2 regions of the Rossellomorea sp. LjRoot5 genome follow, and region 1 is predicted to be linked to the other one. Evidence: a T-box and tRNA genes for the amino acid it is inferred to sense, from the RefSeq annotation. Region 1 holds a T-box; the other holds one or more tRNA genes.

Region 1 (3,383 bases):
TCATGCTTCCACTCAGAAAGTGTGAATGGTCCGTTATAAACAACCGTGTCAGCTTCAAGACCGAATTTGTCGCCTTGCTCTTCCACGAATTTTTGATTTTGAGGATAGAATGTTGCGAAAGAAAGAAGAGCTTTGAAATATGGTACCGGAGTTTCAAGCTGTACTTCTAACGTTTTGTCATCTGTTGCTTTAACACCTAATTCTTCAACTGGTACGTCACCATTGTTTACTTTAGCAGCGTTTTTGATATCGTACATGATGTACGCATACTCTGCACCAGTATCCGGGTTTAAAGCTTTTTGCCAAGCGTAAACGAAATCGTTAGCCGTAACGGGATCTCCGTTTGACCATTTCGCATCGCGGATCTTGAACGTGTATGTTTTACCGTCTTCACTGATTTTTGGCTCTTCAGCAGCCATACCAAGAACTGCCTCGTCATTTTCACCTAAACGGTAAAGACCTTCTAAGACGTTGTTCATGACGTTGAATGAAACTGCGTCAGTTGCCAAAGTAGAGTCCATTGATGGGATCTCAGCACTCTCAAGTAAGTTAAGTACTTGTTCTTTCTTTTCGTCAGAACCGCCTGCACCTGATCCTTCTTCACTGTCAGTCTTCTTGTCGCCGCCACAAGCAGCTAGGAAAGTACTGAGAGCCAGAAGAAGAACCAGCAAGAATGAAAACTTTTTCTTCATCTTGAAATTGACCTCCTCGTAAATCTCATATTTATTTATCTTCTAATTTTCAGAAGATTTGTTACTTATTATACATGATAGAGAAATTATTGCAATATGAATTTAACAGTTTTTTTGCTAAATTATCAGATTAGTAGGTATATTGTTGTTAAAATACTGGTGTATCAACGTTTTGTCTAAACATTTTGGAGAGTTTGTCCCATTACAAATGTTACAATCGTAAATTTCATCTAAATGAAACACTTTACATTACGGATGATTTTTCATCTTCTAACGCTCCCATTTTATTATAATTATTAAAACATCAGACTAAATATAAATAATAGAATTAATACTTATTTCACTCTGTATCAGTATTTGAAATGAGATACCGTTGCTGAAAGATTTGTATATATATGAATGAGGATTGAATTATTCTTCTTCCTTCATGTATACTTTGGATAAAAACATCTTAAGGAGCATTATGAAACGAATGATACTGTTCAACATACTTACCTTTGTTATTTTCATCATTGCCTTAGTAGTTGCTTCACTGCAGGAAAAAGACCTGCTTCTTTCTATTATTGATAGCCTGTTTGTGATCGGGATTGCATATATCAGCATTGGTGCCCTCCTTTATATTTTTGAAAGAGGATTTTTTAACGGGATCGTGTATGCTCTTAAAAGATTTCGCAACAGCACGAAACAGGGAAAGTATATTTCTCAGTTCGATGACCTGGATGAGATGAAAGAAGCTCACGAAGAATATGGAGTCCAACGTTCCTACTCCATTACAAAATCCTTTTTACTTATAGGGGGAGTGACACTTATTCTTTCCATTGTCATGACCTATCTTCTGTACACTTGAATTTACCTATTTTTTCTCATATAATATCTACATATGAATGAAATTATAAGCATGGATGAAGAGTAGTACTTTTCAGGATGATTAAAAGAGAGCTTGTGGTTGGTGCGAACAAGTATTCATTTGAAAAGGAATGGACTTCGGAGCTTTATGTGTGAAACGGAGTAGCATATAACGGGATGACCTTACGTTAAAGAGGTTCCATGCACGTCATGGACTAAGCTGGCTCTAACGGGCACTTAGGGTGGCACCGCGGAAATCATCCCATTCGTCCCTATTTTTCATAGGACGGGTGGGTTTTTATTTTGGGTAAAATTAGGGAGGAAATGAAATGAAGACAATATTCAGTGGCATTCAGCCGAGTGGTACGATCACTCTCGGCAATTACATCGGGGCGATGAAGCAATTCACCGAGCTCCAGGAAGAGTATAATTGTTACTTCTGTGTGGTGGACCAGCACGCGATCACGGTTGTTCAGGATAAAATGAAGCTGCGCAAAAACATCCGCAGCCTTGCCGCCCTGTATATCGCCTGTGGCATCGATCCTGAGAAATCCACATTATTCATTCAATCGGAAGTTCCTGCACACGCACAGGCAGGCTGGATCCTGCAGTGTGTGACCTATATCGGGGAACTTGAAAGAATGACGCAATTCAAAGATAAATCTCATGGTAAAGAAGCCGTTTCAGCAGGATTATTGACATATCCACCGTTAATGGCCGCTGACATTCTGTTATATGGAACAGATCTTGTTCCAGTCGGGGAGGATCAGAAGCAGCATCTGGAACTGACCAGGAACTTGGCAGAACGGTTCAACAATAAATACAATGATATCTTTACTGTACCTGAAGTAAGAATCCCCAAAGTCGGTGCCCGTGTGATGTCCCTTCAGGACCCGTTGAAGAAGATGAGTAAATCCGATTCGAATCAGAAGGCGTTCATTACACTCCTTGACGATCCAAAACTGATCGAGAAGAAAATCAAAAGTGCCGTAACCGATTCAGATGGCATCGTAAAATACGATAAAGAAAACAAGCCCGGGGTGTCGAACCTCCTTTCGATCTATTCGATCCTTGAAGGTACTTCTATAGAAGAAATTGAACAGAAATATGAAGGGAAAGGATACGGGGCCTTCAAAAGCGACTTAGCACAGGTGGTCATAAGCGCCATCAAGCCGGTACAGGACCGCTACTATGAATTGATTGATTCCGAGGAATTGGATGATATTCTTGATCGCGGTGCCGAAAAGGCAAATTTCGCAGCAAACAAAATGCTGAAGAAGATGGAAAAGGCCATGGGATTGGGACGAAAAGAGAGAAAGAGGAAATAATCGTGGGGACCAGAGACTGCTTGTGCGGTACCTGGTCTTTTCTTTCGATTTATTCCCTGCCCGCATATAAAAAAACCTCAAGCCCTTTCCGGACCCAAGGTTTACTACGACTATTAATTTACCTTTGGACGATTTTCCACTTCCCATAGTTTCTCAAAAAACGGCTGCCCCTTTATCAAATTCTCACAGAGAGTGAGGTGCTTGTCCGACCAACCGTACTGGGTTTCTTCATATAGCATCTGCCATATGTCTTCAAAGTCCATTTCCCGTATGGTGCGGTAGCGCTCTGGTGCCCATTCGGTGTACCAATACCGGATTTCCGCCGTGTTGTTTGAACTGTGAAGTTGATCAAGGGCCATGAATAACAGCTGCTTCAGTTGTCTTTCCTTCCTCGTCAGTCCACTCATCATATAAGGATTCGGGGAAAGAATGTGATATGCATCCTCCCTTTTGCCATCCGGCTCGATGGGAAACTGCATCGTTTCATGACTTTCAACCATTTCATACACCAGTTGTT
Region 2 (3,383 bases), 240 kb from region 1:
ACAATCCCGATAATCTCTAATACAAATGTTCTCTTCGTATAACGATTGCCCATTATGCCTCAACCTCCTTCTTCTTCGTCACCATCACCTGGACTGTCGTAAACACAGCCACTACCACAAAGAACAGAATCGATTTCGCCGTTCCAAGTCCATAACGGTTATTCTGGAAAGCTTCCTGATAAATATTGATCGCAACGGATTGTGTAGAATTGAACGGCCCACCGCCTGTCAGCGAGATATTCAAATCGAATATTTTAAAGGCCATCGAAATCGTCAGGAAGAAACAAATCGTGAATGCCGGTAAAATCAATGGAATGATGATCTTCGTCAGGAGCGTCCAGCTCGATGCACCATCTATCTTCGCTGCTTCAAGAAGAGAATTGTCGACCCCTTGCAATGCCGCTACATAAATGACCATCATATACCCTGAGATCTGCCATGCAAATACGATGACAATACCCCAGAAAGCCGTCTTCTCATCACCAAGCCATGGCATCTTAAAGAATCCAATATCCGTCATATTCCCAAGTGACGCGAATCCCTTGACAAAGATGAACTGCCATATGAACCCGAGTAATAATCCACCAATGACGTTCGGGATAAAAAATACCGTCCTCAAGATATTTCGGGTCTTCAACGCTGCATTCAGTAAAAGAGCAAATCCGAATCCTATCAAGTTACTGATGATCACTGCCGCAAACATAAACTTCGTCGTGAACATGAATGAATTGAAAAACGTCTTATCGTCCGTGAAAATCTTCTTATAATTATCAAATCCTACCCACTCAACAACCGAACTGACACCATTCCATGAGGTAAAGGAATAATACACCCCCATTAAGAATGGAAGAATCTGAATCACTAAGAAAAATAAAAGTGCCGGTCCTACAAAGGCAGCGTACGTCAGCAAGCTCTTATACTTGAACCTTTTCTTCGTCACTGCCTTCATTTGTACATCTGGGCTTACTGGTCCAGTCTGAATCTTTGGTTCCACCCGTATCACCACCCTAACTGTGTAATCGCTTTCTTATATTATAATGGTAGCGCTTTCTCAAAAAGGGGAACTCAATTGACGAAGAAGGTGCAATATTTTGACTAGATGGGGTTTGTTTTGATGGGTGGTGGGTAAATGAAAAGGTTGGATTCCTTTGTGGTTCTGTTTGGGGAATGAGTGGGCGGTGAATCGGCTTTTTGAAAATAAAATGCTGGAATTGAAAATAAAAGTGGTGTTTTTGAAAATAAAATCGTGGAATTGAAAATAAGTGGTCCAGTTTTGAAAATAAATTGGCTTTGATCGAGAATAAATATAGTGAAGTCGATCAGATAAACGTCCATAACGGTAAAAATGATGCTGGTTAAACGTTTTTTCATAATTAAACATTAAAAAAGACTTCCTCATGAAGAGAAAGTCTGTCGTATGTAAGTTGGAGCGGGTGAAGGGAATCGAACCCTCATCATCAGCTTGGAAGGCTGAGGTTTTACCACTAAACTACACCCGCGATGTGGTACCGGTGGCCGGGATCGAACCGGCACTCCAGAGGAACACGATTTTGAGTCGTGCGCGTCTGCCAATTCCGCCACACCGGCATTACATTTGGAGGCGGCAACCGGATTTGAACCGGTGATCAGGGTTTTGCAGACCCATGCCTTACCACTTGGCTATGCCGCCTTAATATTGGAGCGGAAGACGGGATTCGAACCCGCGACCCCCACCTTGGCAAGGTGGTGTTCTACCACTGAACTACTTCCGCACTACTGGGCTAGCTGGATTCGAACCAACGCATGTCGCAGTCAAAGTGCGATGCCTTACCGCTTGGCTATAGCCCACTGATAGTATATGTCACGGAAATAAAAATGTGACTTTTATGGGGCGACTGATGGGAATCGAACCCACGAATGCCTGAACCACAATCAGGTGCGTTAACCACTTCGCCACAATCGCCATGAAATAATTGGCAGGGGTAGTAGGAATCGAACCCACACCAAAGGTTTTGGAGACCTTCGTTCTACCTTTAAACTATACCCCTAGAATAAATGGTGGAGGGGGGCAGATTCGAACTGCCGAACCCGAAGGAGCGGATTTACAGTCCGCCGCGTTTAGCCACTTCGCTACCCCTCCAGCTAAATCACTTGACTGGTGCCGGCAAGAGGACTTGAACCCCCAACCTACTGATTACAAGTCAGTTGCTCTACCAGTTGAGCTACACCGGCATCAAGTAAATAAATGGTGGCTCAGGACGGAATCGAACCGCCGACACATGGATTTTCAGTCCATTGCTCTACCAACTGAGCTACTGAGCCATATAGTTTTCGGCTTCCGCTAAGCTTCGAATCTCTTCGTCAGCTCACTCAGTCACATCCTCACGTATGTAAAATACGCTCCGGTGTTCCTTCGATCGCTTCCTCGACCTTCTCGCTTATCGAAACCCTTTTCCATTTCATGACTATCTAATATAAAAATGGCGGTCCGGACGGGACTCGAACCCGCGACCTCCTGCGTGACAGGCAGGCATTCTAACCAACTGAACTACCGGACCAAAAATGGTATTGCGGGGACAGGATTTGAACCTGTGACCTTCGGGTTATGAGCCCGACGAGCTACCGAACTGCTCCACCCCGCGACGATAAGAAATGGTAAGTTACAAATACTAATTAAGGAAGATTATTTTACTCTGCTTACGCTTCGTAAAAAATCATGGTGGAGGATGACGGGATCGAACCGCCGACCCTCTGCTTGTAAGGCAGATGCTCTCCCAGCTGAGCTAATCCTCCATATTACATGGTAAGTTCTTTTGCTTCCGCAAAAAAATTGGTGACCCATACGGGATTCGAACCCGTGTTACCGCCGTGAAAGGGCGGTGTCTTAACCGCTTGACCAATGGGCCTTACTGAAAACAAAATGGCGGAGAGCAAGGGATTTGAACCCTTGAGACAGCGTTAACCGTCTACACGATTTCCAATCGTGCTCCTTCGGCCACTCGGACAGCTCTCCATATATTGGCTCCGCAGGCAAGATTCGAACTTGCGACCGATCGGTTAACAGCCGATAGCTCTACCACTGAGCTACTGCGGAACGATATGCCTGGCGACGTCCTACTCTCACAGGGGGAGATCCCCCAACTACCATCGGCGCTGAAGAGCTTAACTTCCGTGTTCGGCATGGGAACGGGTGTGACCTCTTCGCCATAGTCACCAGACTATGTATTGTCCCTTTTTTAAGGACAAGTACTATTATATCGTGTTGATAATTTTTTTCAAGGATTTTTTTATATTTTCATATAAATTTTATTCCTTCAAAACTAGATAAAGAATTGATGTCAAGAAAGCCGAATATCGACCAATTGTTGTATCTACTATTGCAATAGATAACATTCCAGCTCCGG

Evidence for each region. A T-box is a leader RNA that pairs with one kind of tRNA and senses whether it is charged. The one in region 1 lies ahead of trpS (tryptophan--tRNA ligase), so its partner is inferred to be a tRNA-Trp.
Region 2: it encodes a tRNA-Trp, which carries the amino acid that the T-box ahead of trpS (tryptophan--tRNA ligase) is inferred to sense. The anticodon was not compared.

The regions. Positions count from the first base shown of each region.
Region 1 is NZ_CAXUQN020000001.1:3,000,034-3,003,416, forward strand. Features, by position in the region: gene ACSQ2E_RS15320 (peptide ABC transporter substrate-binding protein) at 1-692, opposite strand, end outside; gene ACSQ2E_RS15325 (DUF3899 domain-containing protein) at 1,156-1,539, shown strand; T-box leader at 1,583-1,815, shown strand; gene trpS (tryptophan--tRNA ligase) at 1,868-2,866, shown strand; gene ACSQ2E_RS15335 (YjbA family protein) at 2,980-3,383, opposite strand, start outside.
Region 2 is NZ_CAXUQN020000001.1:3,235,884-3,239,266, forward strand. Features, by position in the region: gene ACSQ2E_RS16480 (carbohydrate ABC transporter permease) at 1-53, opposite strand, end outside; gene ACSQ2E_RS16485 (carbohydrate ABC transporter permease) at 53-949, opposite strand; tRNA gene ACSQ2E_RS16490 (tRNA-Gly) at 1,426-1,499, opposite strand; tRNA gene ACSQ2E_RS16495 (tRNA-Leu) at 1,504-1,587, opposite strand; tRNA gene ACSQ2E_RS16500 (tRNA-Cys) at 1,596-1,669, opposite strand; tRNA gene ACSQ2E_RS16505 (tRNA-Gly) at 1,677-1,751, opposite strand; tRNA gene ACSQ2E_RS16510 (tRNA-Gln) at 1,756-1,827, opposite strand; tRNA gene ACSQ2E_RS16515 (tRNA-His) at 1,867-1,942, opposite strand; tRNA gene ACSQ2E_RS16520 (tRNA-Trp) at 1,954-2,027, opposite strand; tRNA gene ACSQ2E_RS16525 (tRNA-Tyr) at 2,036-2,119, opposite strand; tRNA gene ACSQ2E_RS16530 (tRNA-Thr) at 2,136-2,211, opposite strand; tRNA gene ACSQ2E_RS16535 (tRNA-Phe) at 2,226-2,301, opposite strand; tRNA gene ACSQ2E_RS16540 (tRNA-Asp) at 2,461-2,537, opposite strand; tRNA gene ACSQ2E_RS16545 (tRNA-Met) at 2,548-2,621, opposite strand; tRNA gene ACSQ2E_RS16550 (tRNA-Val) at 2,697-2,772, opposite strand; tRNA gene ACSQ2E_RS16555 (tRNA-Glu) at 2,811-2,885, opposite strand; tRNA gene ACSQ2E_RS16560 (tRNA-Ser) at 2,901-2,992, opposite strand; tRNA gene ACSQ2E_RS16565 (tRNA-Asn) at 2,999-3,073, opposite strand; rRNA gene rrf (5S ribosomal RNA) at 3,081-3,197, opposite strand.